4 regions of the Mangrovibacter sp. MFB070 genome follow, and region 1 is predicted to be linked to each of the others. Evidence: predicted binding sites of a transcription regulator. Region 1 holds the regulator's gene; each other region holds the start of a gene.
The links. Region 1 encodes sigma-54, which starts transcription at its own class of promoters, with help from an activator protein. Its sites were predicted from a motif close to GTTGGCACANNTTTCGCTNT; they were not measured.
Positions count from the first base shown of each region.

Region 1 (4,255 bases):
TGGCGATAAAATTACCTATCTGGTGAAAGAACAGAAAATGCAGGCGTTTAGCGACAAAGGTAAACGCGTGACGACCGTTCTGGTTCCGTCCCAACTTCAGGACAAGAAAGACCAGGCAACTGCCCCTAAAAAGAGTAACTAATTCAGTATGGCAACACTTACAGCGAAAAACCTGGCGAAGGCCTATAAAGGGCGTCGGGTCGTCGAAGATGTCAGTTTAACTGTGAACTCTGGCGAAATCGTTGGCCTGCTGGGGCCTAACGGTGCGGGGAAAACCACCACGTTTTACATGGTAGTGGGTATTGTTCCACGCGACGCCGGTAATATCACCATTGACGATGAAGACATCAGCCTGTTACCGCTTCATGCCCGTGCCCGCAGAGGGATTGGCTATCTGCCGCAGGAAGCATCTATTTTCCGGCGTCTCAGCGTGTACGATAACCTGATGGCGGTGTTACAAATTCGCGATGACCTCTCCAGCGAACAACGTGTTGATCGGGCAAATGAGTTGATGGAGGAGTTTCACATCGAACATCTGCGCGACAGCCTCGGGCAATCTCTGTCAGGTGGTGAACGCCGTCGTGTAGAGATTGCGCGAGCACTGGCTGCTAATCCGAAGTTCATTCTGCTGGATGAACCCTTCGCAGGGGTTGACCCCATCTCGGTTATCGACATAAAACGTATTATCGAACATCTGCGTGACAGCGGTCTGGGCGTATTGATTACCGACCACAACGTGCGCGAAACACTGGCGGTTTGTGAACGGGCTTATATCGTCAGCCAGGGTCACCTTATTGCCCATGGTACACCAGGCGAAATTCTCGAAGACGAGCATGTGAAGCGGGTATATCTTGGGGAAGAGTTCAGACTCTGATAGGGTAAGCGTGACAGGATGTAAAAAAGAGTGAGGACACCTCGTATCAGGTTTGTTCGCTATTCGTTATCACTGTCACCGTTTCACTTTATCAGGAGAGTTTTTCTTTTTGCCAGGGCAGGTATTATTAACGTATTGACCTGAGGAAGTATGCTCTGAATATGAAGCAAGGTTTGCAACTAAAGCTTAGTCAACAGCTTGCCATGACGCCTCAGCTACAACAGGCCATTCGCCTGTTGCAACTGTCTACGCTGGAACTGCAGCAAGAACTCCAGCAAGCGCTGGAAAATAATCCGCTGCTTGAGCAAACCGATTTTCATGAAGAAGTGGAAACTCAGGATGCCCAGGATAGTGAATCGCTGGATACCCGGGAAGCGCTTGAGCAAAAAGACATGCCTGAAGAGCTGCCTCTGGATGCGAGCTGGGATGAAATCTATACCGCCGGGACACCATCAGGAACCGGGGCAGATTACATTGATGATGAACTACCTGTTTATCAGGGTGAGACGACTCAAACATTGCAGGATTACCTGATGTGGCAAGTGGAGCTGACTCCGTTTTCTGATACTGACAGGGCAATTGCCACATCGATTGTCGATGCCGTAGATGAAACAGGTTATCTCACCGTTCCCGTTGAAGATATTCTGGAAAGCATGGGCGACGAAACCATCACACTGGATGAAATTGAGGCCGTACTCAAGCGAGTACAGCGATTTGATCCTGTGGGGGTTGCTGCCCGTGATTTACGTGATTGTTTGCTTATCCAGCTTTCACAGTTCTCCCGTGAAACACCTTTTATTGAAGAAGCCCGGCAGATAATCAACGGGCATCTCGATCTTCTGGCAAACCATGACTTCCGCACACTGATGAAAGTCACGCGTCTTAAAGAAGATGTGCTGAAAGATGCGATGGTGCTGATCCTGTCTCTTGACCCTCGCCCTGGCCAGTCCATTCACACCACTGAGCCTGAATACGTTATTCCGGATGTGTTGGTTCGCAAACATAAAGGGCGCTGGACAGTCGAACTGAATTCCGACAGTATTCCCCGCTTGTCCATCAACCAGCATTACGCCTCTATGTGCAACAATTCGCGTAATGACAGTGACAGCCAGTTCATCCGCAGTAATTTGCAGGAAGCGAAATGGTTAATCAAAAGTCTGGAAAGCCGCAATGAAACACTGCTCAAAGTCAGCCAGTGTATTGTTGAGCAACAACAGGCTTTTTTCGAAAATGGCGAAGAATACATGAAGCCAATGGTGCTGGCAGATATTGCTCAGGCGGTGGAAATGCACGAATCAACGATTTCGCGCGTTACCACGCAAAAATACCTGCACAGCCCACGGGGCATTTTTGAGCTGAAATATTTCTTCTCCAGCCATGTGAACACCGAAGGTGGGGGCGAAGCCTCTTCCACGGCTATTCGTGCGCTGGTGAAGAAGTTGATTGCCGCAGAAAACCCGGCAAAACCACTTAGTGATAGTAAACTGACTTCTATGTTATCTGATCAAGGTATCATGGTGGCGCGGCGCACTGTCGCAAAATACCGCGAGTCTTTATCCATACCGCCGTCGAACCAGCGTAAACAATTGGTTTGACTTAACCGATAAGGAAGACAATATGCAACTCAATATCACAGGACAGAATGTCGAGATTACTGAAGCTATGCGCGAATTCGTCAACACAAAGTTCGCCAAACTGGAGCAGTATTTCGAAAGGATCAACCAGGTCTATATTGTGTTGAAAGTGGAAAAAGTCACTCAAACAGCGGATGCAACGCTTCATGTAAATGGCGGTGAGTTGCATGCCAGTGCCGAAGGCCAGGATATGTATGCCGCAATTGACGGTTTGATAGATAAACTCGCCCGTCAGTTAACCAAACACAAAGATAAACTGAAACAGCATTGATGACCCAGGTATTTCCCTGAATCTCAGCGGCCCGTTATCGCAGGATAGCGGGCCGCTGGCACAGAGGGTGCCAGGTGGAGCTATGATGAATAATGATTCCGCGCTGCAACTCAGCGCTGTCCTGAACCAGGAATGTACGCGTAATAACGTGCATTGTCAGAGCAAAAAACGTGCTCTGGAAATCGTCAGTGAACTGGCGGCTAAGCAGTTAGGCCTTCCGTCACAAGCGGTTTTTGATGCTGTACTAACCCGTGAGCGCATGGGAAGTACCGGTATTGGCAATGGTATCGCTATCCCGCACGGTAAACTGGAAGAAGACACATTACGTGCCGTAGGTGTATTTATCCGTCTGGAAACACCCATACCTTTCGATGCCATTGATAACCAGCCAGTTGATCTCTTGTTCGCTTTGCTGGTTCCGGCAGACCAAACTAAAACACACTTACATACATTGTCGCTGGTCGCCAAAAAACTGGCTGACAAAACTATTTGCCGTCAGCTCCGTATGGCGCAAACGGATGAAGAGTTATTTAACATTATTACTGATGCAGGAAATGCAGGAGCCTGATTCAGGCGCAGTAATCATGCAATAACACCACAAGATACCCATAAAAATTTGGAGTGCAGCAGGCCAACACCGTAGACGTCACTGGCTTTATATGCCAGTTAGCAACGTAATAGGTTGCTGGTGAAGGCCATCAGGGTGCCTCTCAGGGATGAGAGAGATAAATATCGCCACCCTGTGCAAACCGATAACGGGTATATTCAGACTGGGGGAGAGACCGTTCATGGTGCTGATGATTGTCAGCGGCCGCTCAGGTTCAGGGAAATCCGTAGCCTTGCGTGCTCTGGAAGATATGGGGTTTTACTGTGTAGATAACCTGCCAGTTGTGTTGCTACCCGATTTAGCCCGCACATTATCTGACAGGCAAACGTCTGCGGCAGTCAGTATTGATGTACGCAATATGCCCGAATCTCCGGAAATTTTTGAACAGGCAATGCGTAATTTGCCTGATACCTTTTCGCCGCAACTTCTGTTCCTTGATGCTGACCGTAACACTCTGATTCGACGCTACAGTGACACAAGGCGTCTTCATCCGCTGTCCAGTAAGAATCTGTCACTGGAAAGTGCGATCGATGAAGAAAATGATCTGCTGGAGCCACTGCGATCCCGGGCCGATCTGATTGTTGATACTTCGGAAATGTCAGTTCATGAACTGGCAGAAATGCTGCGAACCCGGCTGCTGGGTAAACGTGAGCGTGAACTCACCATGGTATTTGAATCATTCGGTTTTAAACACGGCATACCTATCGACGCAGATTACGTTTTTGATGTTCGCTTTCTGCCAAACCCGCACTGGGATCCCAAACTACGCCCGATGACCGGTCTGGATAAACCTGTCGCTGCCTTTTTGGACCGCCATACCGAAGTGCATAACTTTATTTACCAGACACGCAGCTACCTTGAGTTATGGT
Region 1 covers NZ_JJMI01000011.1:135,247-139,501, forward strand. Annotated here, with positions in the region: gene lptA (lipopolysaccharide ABC transporter substrate-binding protein LptA) at 1-142, shown strand, start outside; gene lptB (LPS export ABC transporter ATP-binding protein) at 149-874, shown strand; gene rpoN (RNA polymerase factor sigma-54) at 1,036-2,469, shown strand; gene hpf (ribosome hibernation promoting factor) at 2,492-2,779, shown strand; gene ptsN (PTS IIA-like nitrogen regulatory protein PtsN) at 2,862-3,347, shown strand; gene rapZ (RNase adapter RapZ) at 3,568-4,255, shown strand, end outside.

Region 2 (4,255 bases), on a different contig from region 1:
TTACGCCATAGAACAGCGGGCACAACTCACGCAACTCATCCCAAATTTGCTGGTTGTTTTCATAGTGCATGGGGTAACCCATTGCTGTCGCAAGCAGGCTGATAATTTCCCAGTCACGTTTCACGTTGTACTGCGGTTCAATGGCTTTTTCGAAACGCTGGAAACCACGGTCAGCACAAGTGAAGACACCACCATGCTCGCCCCAGGAGGTAGCAGGCAGCAGCACATCGGCCACTTCGGCGGTTTTAGTCAGGAAGATATCCTGCACGACAACAAAATCGAGCGCTTCAAACCCTTTACGCACCAGGCCCAGGTCGGCTTCAGTTTGCAGCGGGTCTTCGCCCATGATGTAGTAGGCTTTGATTTTCCCTTCCAGCGCCAGGTGTGGCACTTCGGTAATGCGGGTACCCACTTTGTCATCCATGATTGCCGGGTCAATATTCCAGGCTTTGGCAAACTTGGCACGCACATCGGCATCGGTAACATCCTGGTAGCCCGGGAACTGGTTAGGCAGAACCCCCATATCACAGGCACCCTGTACGTTGTTCTGACCACGAACCGGGCCAACACCAACATTTTCACGACCCAGGTTACCGGTCAGCAGCGCAAGGCTTGCGAGGCCTTTAACCACATCAACAGCCTGGCCAAACTGAGTAACACCCATACCCCACATGATAGTGGCGGAAGGTGCCGCGGCATAAGTACGCATCGCCTGGCGAATTTGCTGCGCGCTAACCCCAGTCAGGTGTTCTACAGCTTCCGGTGCGTAGTCTTTTACCACTTCACGGTAAGCATCCAGACCTTCGGTATATTTCGCAACATACTCTTTGTCGTAGAGGTTTTCTTCCAGCAGGACATAAGCGAAGGCATTCACCAGCGCCATGTTACAACCGTTTTTAATTTGCAAATGCTGGTCAGCAATACGGGCAGTTTCAATGCGACGCGGGTCGCAAACAATAATTTTGGCGCCATTTTCTTTGGCTTTAATCACCCGGCGCGCCACGATTGGGTGTGAATCCGCACAGTTGTAACCAATTACCAGCAGGCAACGTGAATTCTCAATGTCACCAATGGAGTTACTCATTGCCCCATTACCTAATGCTGCCTGCAAACCGGCAACAGACGGGCCATGGCACACACGCGCACAGCAATCGACGTTATTGGTATTGAGCACCGCACGGGCAAACTTCTGCATCACAAAGTTAGTTTCGTTACCCGTACCACGAGAAGAACCGGTGGTCATGATAGAACGCGGGCCATATTTGGCTTTGATATCACTTAAACGTTTTGCGGTGTAGCTGATAGCTTCTTCCCAGGAAACAGGCTGAAGTTTGCCACCTTTTTCATAGCGGATCATTGGCTGCTGGAGGCGTGGTGTCAGCAGTTTGGTATCGTTCAGGAAGTCCCAGCCATAGTAGCCTTTAAGGCACAATTCATTCTGGTTGGTTTTACCATCGGCGGCTTCAGCACGGATGATTTTGTTGTTTTCAACGACAAGTTTCAGTTTGCAGCCTGCTCCGCAATAGGGGCAAACACTGGTAATCTTTTTCATCTATAACAGACCTGTTAAAAGTTGAAAGTCACTGAGATTAAAACATCAGCGATGTGGTGGTATCCAGAGCAGCACGGCGGCGTTTTTCCGCACTCATTGACTCCAGCTTATTTCTGTCGACACAAACAATTGCGTTGGTCGGGCAGGCCTCAACACAGGCAGGGCCATTTTCACGGTGAAAACACAGGTCACATTTGTGCGCTTCTGCTTTTTCAGCCTGAATATTCAGCCCGGCACCGCTGTTACGCACTACCGGTTTCACGACGACATCCATCGCGCCATAGGGGCAGGCAACCACACAGGTTTTACAACCAATGCAGCGTTCTTGCATAACATGAACAAAACCTTTATCGCGGCTGATGGCGCCGTTCGGGCAAACATTGGCACAGGGAGCATCTTCACACTGGCGGCACATGGTTGCCGTCGAAACGTTGACGCCTTTAATAACATGAATGCGTGGTTGAAAAGTCTGTGGCGTCAGCGCAGCGCAATCCTGGTTTTCCTGGTGAGATACCACACATGCCACTTCACATGTGCGACACCCGATACATTTGCTCGCATCAGCAAGGATGAAACGGTTCATCTACTTCTCCAGCAGTAATAGTGGTTTCCGCGCTTATTAAGCACATTTCATGCCAACTATTAATACATTGTTATTTAAAGATTTTATTTTTTATTTTTGCCAAAAAAAATGTCATCGACACAAGTGACGATGACATTTGACAACATGATGACAGCTAAAAATCAGCAGTCTGGCTCCAGTAAGGCAAAGCCGCCCTGCCCTTCCCAACTGGCAAGCCGGGCATAAACTTCATCCACGGCAGCAATCACCGGTGCAGTCATGGGGTAATAAAAACCCACGATATCGGGTTGGATACCGAGGAAAATCACCTCTCCCACATCCTCTTTGATTTGGTCAACCAAATAGTTCAGCGGCATATTATGGGTGGTCATCATAAACATTTCGGCAATATCATCCGGGTTGATAACCCGGATTTCGCCTGGGTTGAGCCCCATTTCTGTGGCATCAACCAGCAGCAGGCGGTCTGGCCGTAATTCACGAATCGCCACAACATCATTTTCCGGGGCGCTGCCGCCATCTATCAGCACCCAGTTACCCTGAGGAGCTGCACGAAAGCGCTCGGCCAGTAACGGACCGGCGCCGTCATCGCCCATCATGCTGTTGCCAACACATAACAATACGTCAGTCATGTTGCCTCCTGACCATCAGGTACACTGCCGGCTCCTGGTGAATAGCCTGCAACATTGCCAGCATTTGCTCGCTCCAGCTTTGTTGCTCCGGCGTTTGCTGGCTGCGGGCGTTATCAAACGCGTAAGCCAGCATGTCGACATGGGTACTGTCGATAACGATTTCCCCATAACGCGGCACGCCTTCCATTTTACGCCGCGCCTGGCTACCCGCTTCGAGTGTTGCCACCCATGCCTGGTAAGCCGGATAAGGGCACGTCAACGCGGCCTTCAGGCAGTCGATCACCCCCAGATGGTGGCCAATCGCCAGGCTGTAATACACCACTTGTTGGGCATCTGCGGGCGTATTGTCGTTTTCATCGACAAATTTGCGGCTCAACTGGCTGAACACCACGGTTTCACTCATCAGACACGCTCCCCGGCCACCAGATTTTGCAGATTGCCAACAATTTCACTCAGGCGCGGATCATTTTCGCTCGACAACCAGCTCCCCACTTTATCTTCACCTTGTGCCAGCATACGCAGGTAATCATTGGCAATCTGGCGGCCATAGCGGTAGCCCGCCAGGCGGCGCGCTTCACGCTCAATACGCACACGCAACGGCTGAACCATATCCGGGTGTAATAACTGTGCAGGCTGGTTATCCACTTCTCCCGGCAAACGGGCATGAATTTTCTGCTCCAGCAACCCTAACGCCATGGCAAAACCATACAGTGTGGCGGCAGGTGTCGGCGGGCAACCTGGAATATAGACATCAACCGGCACTATTTTGTCGGTACCGCCCCAGACGCAATACAGGTCATGGAAGATGCCGCCACTGTTGCCACAGGCCCCGTAAGAAATACAGATTTTCGGATCCGGGGCTGATTCCCAGGCCCGCAACGCCGGCGAGCGCATCGCACGAGTAACCGCGCCAGTAAATAACAGAATGTCGGCATGACGTGGTGATGGCACTACTTTAATCCCGAAGCGTTCAGCGTCGAACAGTGGTGAAATAGTGGCGAAAATCTCAATTTCACAGCCGTTGCAGCCACCGCAGTCCACCCGGTAAACATAGGCAGAGCGTTTGATTTTTTTCAGCAACGACGTTTTCATCTGCGCAATGGATTCATCCACTGTCATGGGAACCGGTATCCCGTTGGCGTCGCGTGGCCCTAACAGGTTGCTCATCAGCTGGCCTCCTTCATCTGGCGGCTGAAATCAATTTTATCTGACGGCGCAAGGCACTGCTGACGCTTGCAGTCCGGGCAGGTTTCAAAACTTTCCCGGCGTGATTCCGCGCGCGGGTCGCCCTCATGGGCTAACAAAGCAATGGCGTAATCAATCTCTTTTTGTACCGCAAAAGGCTTGCCGCATTCCCGGCAATGGCACAGGTCAAAACGCGCCTGCTGGAGGAAATCCTCTTTACGCCATACGGCAAGTTCATACTCCTGGGAGAGCTTAATTGCGGCTGTCGGGCAAACTTCTTCGCACCGGCCACAAAAAATGCAGCGC
Region 2 covers NZ_JJMI01000025.1:247,008-251,262, forward strand. Annotated here, with positions in the region: gene fdhF (formate dehydrogenase subunit alpha) at 1-1,552, opposite strand, end outside; gene hydN (electron transport protein HydN) at 1,590-2,135, opposite strand; gene hycI (hydrogenase maturation peptidase HycI) at 2,297-2,764, opposite strand; gene DT73_RS13335 (formate hydrogenlyase maturation HycH family protein) at 2,757-3,167, opposite strand; gene DT73_RS13340 (NADH-quinone oxidoreductase subunit B family protein) at 3,167-3,931, opposite strand; gene DT73_RS13345 (formate hydrogenlyase complex iron-sulfur subunit) at 3,931-4,255, opposite strand, start outside.
Region 2: the regulator sigma-54 is predicted to act here: its motif matches at 2,173-2,192, upstream of hydN (electron transport protein HydN).

Region 3 (4,255 bases), on a different contig from region 1:
CCGGATATCGGACAACAATACATCCGGGGTTTTTGTCGCGAGTGCATCCAGCACTTCATTACCATTTTCAAAGGTGGTACAACTCAACCCGGCTCCAGTGAGCGCGCGTTCAAGCACCCAACGGATGGAGCTATCGTCATCAACGATCCAGACTATCCCTCGTTGCATAAAGACCTCACTGGCGAATAGGCAGGTATACCGAGAATTCGGTATGGCCTGGCCAACTGTTAAATTCGATTTTTCCCGAATGCTGATCAATTAAATTGCGCGCAATGGATAACCCTAAACCAGTGCCACCTTCACGGCCACTGACCATGGGGTAGAACAACGTATCCTGTAAATGCGCTGGTATACCGGGCCCGTTATCTTCTATGTCAATGCGGGCCGCAAGGCGGTAACGAACACCATGCAGCGTCAACTGGAATGCGGTACGAGTACGCAGCGTAATCTCACCACCTTCTTCCCCCAGAGCCTGGAGGGCATTACGAACGATGTTGAGTAACACCTGCTCGATTTGATCCGGGTCATGCGCTAATTCTGGAAGACTCGGGTCATAATCCCTGACCAGGGTAACGTTATCGGGCAGCTCCATTGACACTAATTTAACTACCCGCTCTGCAACTTTATGAATGCTTTCTGTTACATGCATGCCTGGTTGTTGTGGGCCAAGCAGTCTGTCCACCAGGTTACGCAGGCGGTCAGCCTGCTCAATAATTACCTTGGTGTATTCCGTCAGTGACGGGTCGGGCAGTGCTTTATTGAGTAACTGTGCTGCACCGCGCAACCCACCTAACGGGTTTTTAATCTCATGAGCCAGCCCTCTGACTAAATCGCGGGCTGCGACCTGTTGCGCTTGTTGCAACTGTTCCTGGCTCAGGCGACGCTGGTTATCCATCGGAGCCATTTCCAGCAGAATATAGCCTTCTGGCAACCGTTGAGCTGTGAGCGACAAAATATGTGAACGCCCATCAATGACTAACGTCACTTCGTTATCAGTAAATCCCTGGCCGGCATTCAGGCTTTCTTGCATCAGCCCAACATTGAGCGAAAAGTAGCTCAGCAATTCCGGTAATGGCGTTCCATAAAGTTTGCGGGAACTTTGCGCCAGAAGTTGCTGCGCTGCCGGGTTCGCATAGTGAACCGCCAGGTTGTCATCAACCAACAGAATGCTGTTGATGAGAGAATTAAGGATCTGCCCAGCATCGGGCAGTGCGCCGCTTGCCATTCAGCAGTCTCCGAATGTTGTGCACTGTTTTGGTGCTTTGTAGATATTGGTACAAAAAAGAGGCAAACAAACTTTATTGTCGGAGAAAAAAGCCCATCCGAAGATGGGCTGAAAGTTTCCACGGCAACAAAAAACGACTCTTTAATAAATTAGACGCTGTAGTACAGTTCGAACTCAACCGGGTGCGGAGTCATACGCACGCGATCGTTTTCTGCGCGACGCAGTTCCAGGTAAGCGTCGATGGTGTCATCAGTGAATACACCACCAGCAGTCAGGAACTCACGGTCTGCATCAAGTGCATTCAGTGCTTCTTCCAGAGAGCCTGCAACCTGTGGGATTTCTGCTGCTTCTTCTGCAGGCAGGTCATACAGGTTTTTGTCCATTGCTTCGCCAGGATGGATTTTGTTTTTGATGCCGTCAAGGCCAGCCATCATCAGTGCAGCAAAGCACAGGTACGGGTTAGCAGCCGGGTCCGGGAAGCGAACTTCGATACGGCGAGCTTTCGGAGAGGCAACCACCGGAATACGGATAGAGGCAGAACGGTTACGGGCAGAATAAGCCAGCATAACCGGTGCTTCATAACCCGGAACCAGACGTTTGTAAGAGTTGGTAGATGGGTTAGCCAGGGCGTTGATTGCTTTAGCGTGTTTGATAACACCGCCAATGTAGAACAGCGCTTCTTCTGACAGGCCAGCATATTTGTCGCCAGAGAACAGGTTTACACCGTTTTTGGACAGAGACATGTGGCAGTGCATACCAGAACCGTTATCGCCAAACATTGGTTTCGGCATAAAGGTTGCAGTTTTACCAAATGCGTGAGCAACGTTGTGCACCACATATTTGTAGATCTGGATTTCGTCAGCTTTTTTGGTCAGGGTATTGAAGCGGGTAGCCACTTCGTTCTGGCCAGCGGTCGCAACTTCGTGGTGGTGAGCTTCAACAACCAGGCCCATCTGTTCCATGGTCAGACACATTTGAGAACGGATGTCTTGTGATGAATCTACCGGCGGAACCGGGAAGTAACCACCTTTCACTGCAGGACGGTGACCTTTGTTACCGCCTTCGTATTTGGTATCGGAGTTCCAGGCAGCTTCGATATCATCGATAGCAACGTGGCAACCAGAGATGTCGCTTTTGAAGCGAACATCATCGAACAGGAAGAATTCAGGCTCAGGCCCAAACAGAACGGTATCAGCAATACCGGTAGAACGCAGGTATTCTTCAGCACGTTTTGCGATAGAGCGCGGGTCGCGGTCATAGCCCTGCATGGTAGCAGGTTCCAGAATGTCGCAACGGATGATCAGAGTCGGCTCTTCATAGAAAGGATCCAGAACGGCGGTAGAGGCGTCTGGCATCAGTACCATGTCTGATTCGTTGATACCTTTCCAGCCACCGATGGAAGAACCATCGAACATTTTGCCTTCTTCGAAGAAGTCAGCGTTAACCTGGTGGGCTGGGATAGTGACGTGCTGTTCTTTGCCTTTAGTATCGGTGAAGCGCAAATCAACGAACTTCACATCATGTTCATTCAGCATCGTCAAAACGTGTTCTGCGGACATACTAAATCTCCTGGAATTGTCATTGTCGTCGTGGTAACGAATACTTCAAACACTTCAAAAAAAATGCGTTTGCCGTAATTTTGATTAAGCGAAAACTGTGCCAACTTTCAAAAATAGCGCAAAAGGCGTTATGATGCGCACCACCGTGAAAACGCACTGCACCACAATGGAAAGTATGCACTATTATAGTGCATGCGTGCTAATGTGATGCGCTTTTGTGGTGCATAAATGCGCACTGGTGCAAATCTGTGCTTCGTGAAAATGATCACAAACCCTGAAATGTAAGCTTGTTAGCAATAGATGTTTGTGATCCTGTTCAGTCCTTCGATTAATACGTGTACAATAGCGCGCTATTCCTAATGCCTGAGGCAAAGTTGTGATCGAAAATCTGCGTAACATCGCCATTATTGCGCACGTTGACCATGGTAAAACCACCCTGGTCGACAAGCTGCTGCAACAATCTGGCACGTTTGGTGAGCGTAATGAGCTGACCGAGCGCGTCATGGACTCCAACGACCTGGAGAAAGAGCGTGGGATTACCATCCTCGCGAAAAATACCGCCATTAACTGGCGCGACTACCGCATCAATATCGTGGACACCCCAGGGCACGCCGACTTTGGTGGTGAAGTAGAACGCGTTATGTCCATGGTTGACTCAGTTCTGCTGCTGGTAGACGCAATGGATGGCCCGATGCCGCAGACTCGTTTCGTAACGCAAAAAGCGTTTGCCTACGGTCTGAAACCAATTGTGGTTATCAACAAAGTTGACCGTCCTGGCGCACGCCCTGACTGGGTTGTAGATCAGGTGTTCGACCTGTTCGTTAACCTGGGTGCAACTGACGAACAACTGGACTTCCCGATTGTTTACGCTTCTGCGTTAAACGGTATCGCTGGTCTGGATCACGAAGACATGGCTGAAGACATGACTCCGCTGTTCGAAGCCATTGTGAAACATGTGGCACCGCCAAGTGTTGACCTGAATGGCCCGTTCCAGATGCAAATCTCCCAGCTGGATTACAACAACTATGTTGGTGTTATCGGCATTGGGCGTATCAAACGCGGCGTGGTTAAACCGAACCAGCAAGTCACCATTATCGACAGCGAAGGTAAACGTCGTAATGGCAAAGTTGGCCAGGTTCTGGGCCACATGGGTCTGCAACGTATTGAGTCTGCTTCTGCTGAAGCTGGCGATATCATTGCAATCACTGGCCTGGGTGATCTGAATATTTCCGACACCATCTGTGATCCGAACAATGTAGAAGCTCTGCCTGCGTTGACTGTCGATGAACCGACCGTAACCATGTTCTTCTGCGTAAACACCTCTCCGTTCTGTGGTAAAGAAGGTAAGTTCGTTACTTCTCGTCAGATTCTTGATCGCCTGAAAAAAGAACTGGTGCACAACGTAGCTCTGCGTGTTGAAGAAACCCCAGATCCGGATGCTTTCCGTGTTTCTGGTCGTGGTGAACTGCAC
Region 3 covers NZ_JJMI01000052.1:12,900-17,154, forward strand. Annotated here, with positions in the region: gene glnG (nitrogen regulation protein NR(I)) at 1-168, opposite strand, end outside; gene glnL (nitrogen regulation protein NR(II)) at 176-1,225, opposite strand; gene glnA (glutamate--ammonia ligase) at 1,375-2,784, opposite strand; gene typA (ribosome-dependent GTPase TypA) at 3,161-4,255, shown strand, end outside.
Region 3: the regulator sigma-54 is predicted to act here: its motif matches at 2,870-2,889, upstream of glnA (glutamate--ammonia ligase).

Region 4 (4,255 bases), on a different contig from region 1:
CCATTAACCACAAACACATCGGCGATGGCCTGTTGTGCCAGTTTGTTGCCTTCATCAGGTACCACGCGGCTGTACTGGTTTTCCACGCATGCGTGATTCGCTATTTTCTGCTCAACCAGCATGGTTACGCCTTGCAGTAGATCAAGGGGTTCGAAACCAGCAACCACTAAAGGGCGATTAAATTGTTGCGTAATGAAATTATAAGCCTGGGTGCCTATAACCATACTGACATGGCCGGGGGCAAGAAACGCATCAATCTGGTTATCTGGCTGCTCCAGTAATTTTTGCAGCGTGGGGATCAGGGTGATGTGCTGGCAGAAAAAATAAAAATTATTGATGTTTTTTGCTTTTGCCTGGCGCAGGGTGATGGCCGTGGCGGGCATCGTGGTTTCAAAACCCAGCCCGAAGAACACCACTTTATGGCCCGGGTTTTGTTGAGCCAGTTTCAGGGCATCCATTGGCGAATAGACAATACGGATATCCGCACCAGCCGTTTTGGCATCCAGCAGGGAACCCTGGCGGCCAGGTACGCGTAAGGCATCGCCAAAAGTACAAAAAATAACTCCGGGACGGCGGGCAATATCAATACAGGTGTCAATGCGCCCCATTGGCAGCACACACACCGGGCAGCCCGGGCCATGAATAAATTCAATATTGGGTGGTAACAACTGGTCCAGGCCAAATTTGAAAATGGCGTGGGTGTGCCCGCCACACACTTCCATGATGCGCAGTGGATGCTCTGGCGTGGCACCCAGCAGCGGAGCCCGCTGGGCGAGGTGTGCCAGAAGTTTGCGTACCTGTTCGGGGTCGCGATACTCATCGACCAGATGCATATTAACGCTCCTCGCCGTACAGCAGGGCGCCTACATCAGGCTCAACGTCAAACATATTCTGTAAGGCATCCAGAGTATCCCGGGCTTCCTGCTCATCAATCACACTCATGGCAAACCCAACATGCACCAGTACCCATTGCCCCAGGCGCGGCTGGCCCTGTTCGTCGTGTTGCCCAACCAGGCTTAAATCGACATCACGCTGGATGCCACAGACATCAACTTTTGCCTGGTTGTCATCCAGCAGGGCGCTGATTTGCCCGGGAATGCCTATGCACATTGTTGCGCCTCCAGCCAGTTAAGCCAGGTCTCCATGCCGTCGCCTTTGGTGGCTGACAAAGAGATAATTTCAATTCCCGGGTTAACTTCACGGGCGTAAGCGAGGCATTTTTCCACGTCAAAATCCAGGTATGGCAGTAAATCGACTTTATTGAGGATCATCAGTGAGGCAGCGGCGAACATGTGCGGGTATTTCAGTGGCTTGTCTTCACCTTCGGTAACAGACAACACAGCTACTTTATGGCGTTCACCTAAATCAAAACTTGCCGGGCACACCAGATTACCCACGTTTTCAATAAACAGAATGCCATGGTTGTCCAGCGGCAGGCGGTGCATGGCATCGTGAATCATTTGCGCATCAAGATGGCAGCCTTTACCGGTGTTCACCTGGATTGCCGGTGTGCCTGTTTCACGGATACGTGCGGCATCGTTAACTGTTTGCTGGTCACCTTCGATAACGGCGCACGGCACACGCCCTTGCAGGCGTTTCAGGGTTTCAGTCAGCAGGGTCGTTTTACCTGAACCCGGGCTTGAGACCAGGTTGAGAACCAACTGTTGTTGTTTGGCAAACCAGGTACGGTTCTGGCGAGCCAGTTGGTTGTTTTTGTCCAGAACGTCAATTTCAACTTCCAGCATACGGCGCTGGCTTTGGCCTGGCGCGTGGCTACCGGCTTCACCGTGCCCATAATGCAGGTCGCCGCCTGTCAGTTCATCTGGCGCGAAGTGGGTGGTTTCCGGTGCCAGCCCGGTGATACTCAGTTTATGAGCAACAGAAGCTGACGCCGCGAAAGGCGCACTACGGAAAGGTGAGTGGGGATTATGCTCATCGCCTTCGATATAACGGTTGCCTTCACCGCAACCACAAGTGGTACACATACAGCACTCCTACTCGATTTCCAGGCGCATTATCTGCATACCGTCGTCGGCCACTATCTGGAGCTTATCGCTCTGGCACTGCGGGCAACGGCGCACGCGCTGGGTTAATAACGTGACATATTGCTGGCACTGCGGGCACCAGCACTCTGCCTGTTGTTCTTCTATATGCAGGGCACAACCTTCTGCCAGCGTGCCGCGGCACACCAGTTCGAAACAGAAGGTCAGTGCGCTGGTTTCCACGCAGGAGAACGCGCCAATCTTGAGCCAGACTGCGGTAATACGCTGTGCGTTATTCTGGCGAGCCTGCTGCTCCATTAATTCGACAGCGCGCTGGCAGAGTGTAATTTCGTGCATAACTGCTCCTCGTGAATCACCCTGCGCACCCAATGCAATAAAAGTGCCATGTTTTATTTTCCCCTGGTAAAGAAATGTCGTCAGCGATGACGACGATGACGAAAATGACATGTCAAAAAACTGCTCATTGGTTTGATTTTAAAATAAATCATTAAAAAACAATTAATTAAAAATTGGCACGTTATGTGCTTATGGAGGGAACTTCCATCAAAAGAGTAACGCAACATGACCATTTGGGAACTGAGCGAAAAAGCTGAATACATTGCCGACCGGCATCGCCAGCTACAGGATCAGTGGCATACCTACTGCAACACCCTGATTCAGGCCGTCACGTTATCAAAAGCACACCTGTACCACGCAGTGGGATGCAGCCCCGACGAGGATCTCTGCTTTGTGCTGTTTGACCACTTTATTGTGCACATTGAGCCTGCTAAAGGCTTTAACTGCCACACCATCGAATATGCCTTAAGTACCCGTGATGATAACACCCGGCTACTGATTAGCACGGCTGAGCTGAGCAATGCCGGACAGATAGATAACACCGTGAATATCCGCGACCGCCAGCAGGTGCTCGACCACTACCTTGGCAAGATTGGCAGTGTCTACGACAGCCTGTATCAGGCAGTACATGATGATACGCCGCTGAATGTCAGTGAGCTTAAACAAGAACTGGCCCGCCACGCACTGGCCTGAGCCTTAACCTGTGTCGACATCTGTCGAAATTGACAGTTTGCGGCATGTTTTCGTCAAAAATGACTATCGACCCGAGGACATACCCGGTGAATCGTTTTGTTATCGCCGACTCCAGGCTGTGCATAGGTTGCCATACCTGTGAAGCTGCCTGTTCTGAAACGCATCGCCAGCAGGGGCTGCAATCGCTGCCGCGCCTGAAAGTCATGCGCAATAAAAATGAATCCGCGCCGCAGTTATGCCACCACTGTGAAGACGCGCCATGCGCGACCGTGTGCCCGGTCAACGCGATTAAACGTGTTGATGGCGCTGTTCAGCTCAATGAAAGTTTGTGTGTGAGCTGCAAGCTGTGCGGTATTGCCTGCCCATTTGGCGCTATTGAGTTCTCCGGCAGCCGCCCGCTGGATATTCCGGCCAACGTCAATACATCTAAAGCGCCTCCGGCACCGCCAGCTCCGGCCAAAGTCAGCAGCATGCTGGACTGGGTGCCAGGTATTCGTGCGGTGGCTGTGAAATGTGATTTATGCCAGTTCGATGAGCAAGGCCCGGCCTGTGTACGTACCTGCCCGACCAAAGCACTGCGTGTTGTGGACAACGCAGATTTGGCGCTGGCCAGCAAACGTAAACGTGCGCTGACGGTGAATGCGAATTTGGGTGATTTGTCTTTATTCAATACCGGGACGGAGGCAACTAAATGAATGCGTTGTCGTTGATGGATGGCGCGGTGCTCGGTTTTATTATTACCGCAGTGCTGGCGCTTTTCTTTGCCTTTTCCCGCACGCTCAGTGGCCTGCTGGCCGGGGTGTGTGGCGCGGCCAGTAGCCTGATGGCTATCCTGGCGGCAGGTGCCGTGCTGACTGGGGCTGCGCCTCAGGCTGTCAGCTCGTTCAGCTTTATGCATATGACGTTTCAGCTAACTGCATTAAGCAGTATCTGGCTGATTGCGCTGTGTATTCCGTCACTGTTCGTCAGTGTGTTCAATATTGCCTGGCACCGCCATGAAGATGTCCGTTGCAATGGTTTCTTATTGAATTTACTGATGGCCGCAGCACTGCTTGCTGTGACAGCCACTAATTTCGCCATGTTGATTGTGATGGCTGAAATCATGGCGTTGTGTGCTGTGTTTCTTACCGGGTGCAGCCAGTCTGGCAAGTTGTGGTTCTTACTGGGCCGCCTGGGTACTGTTCTGCTGGCGGTTTGTGCATGGCTTCTTCGGGCGCGTTACG
Region 4 covers NZ_JJMI01000025.1:255,476-259,730, reverse strand. Annotated here, with positions in the region: gene hypD (hydrogenase formation protein HypD) at 1-833, opposite strand, end outside; gene DT73_RS13385 (HypC/HybG/HupF family hydrogenase formation chaperone) at 835-1,110, opposite strand; gene hypB (hydrogenase nickel incorporation protein HypB) at 1,101-1,985, opposite strand; gene hypA (hydrogenase maturation nickel metallochaperone HypA) at 1,995-2,339, opposite strand; gene hycA (formate hydrogenlyase regulator HycA) at 2,565-3,032, shown strand; gene DT73_RS13365 (4Fe-4S dicluster domain-containing protein) at 3,119-3,727, shown strand; gene hycC (formate hydrogenlyase subunit 3) at 3,724-4,255, shown strand, end outside.
Region 4: the regulator sigma-54 is predicted to act here: its motif matches at 2,512-2,531, upstream of hycA (formate hydrogenlyase regulator HycA).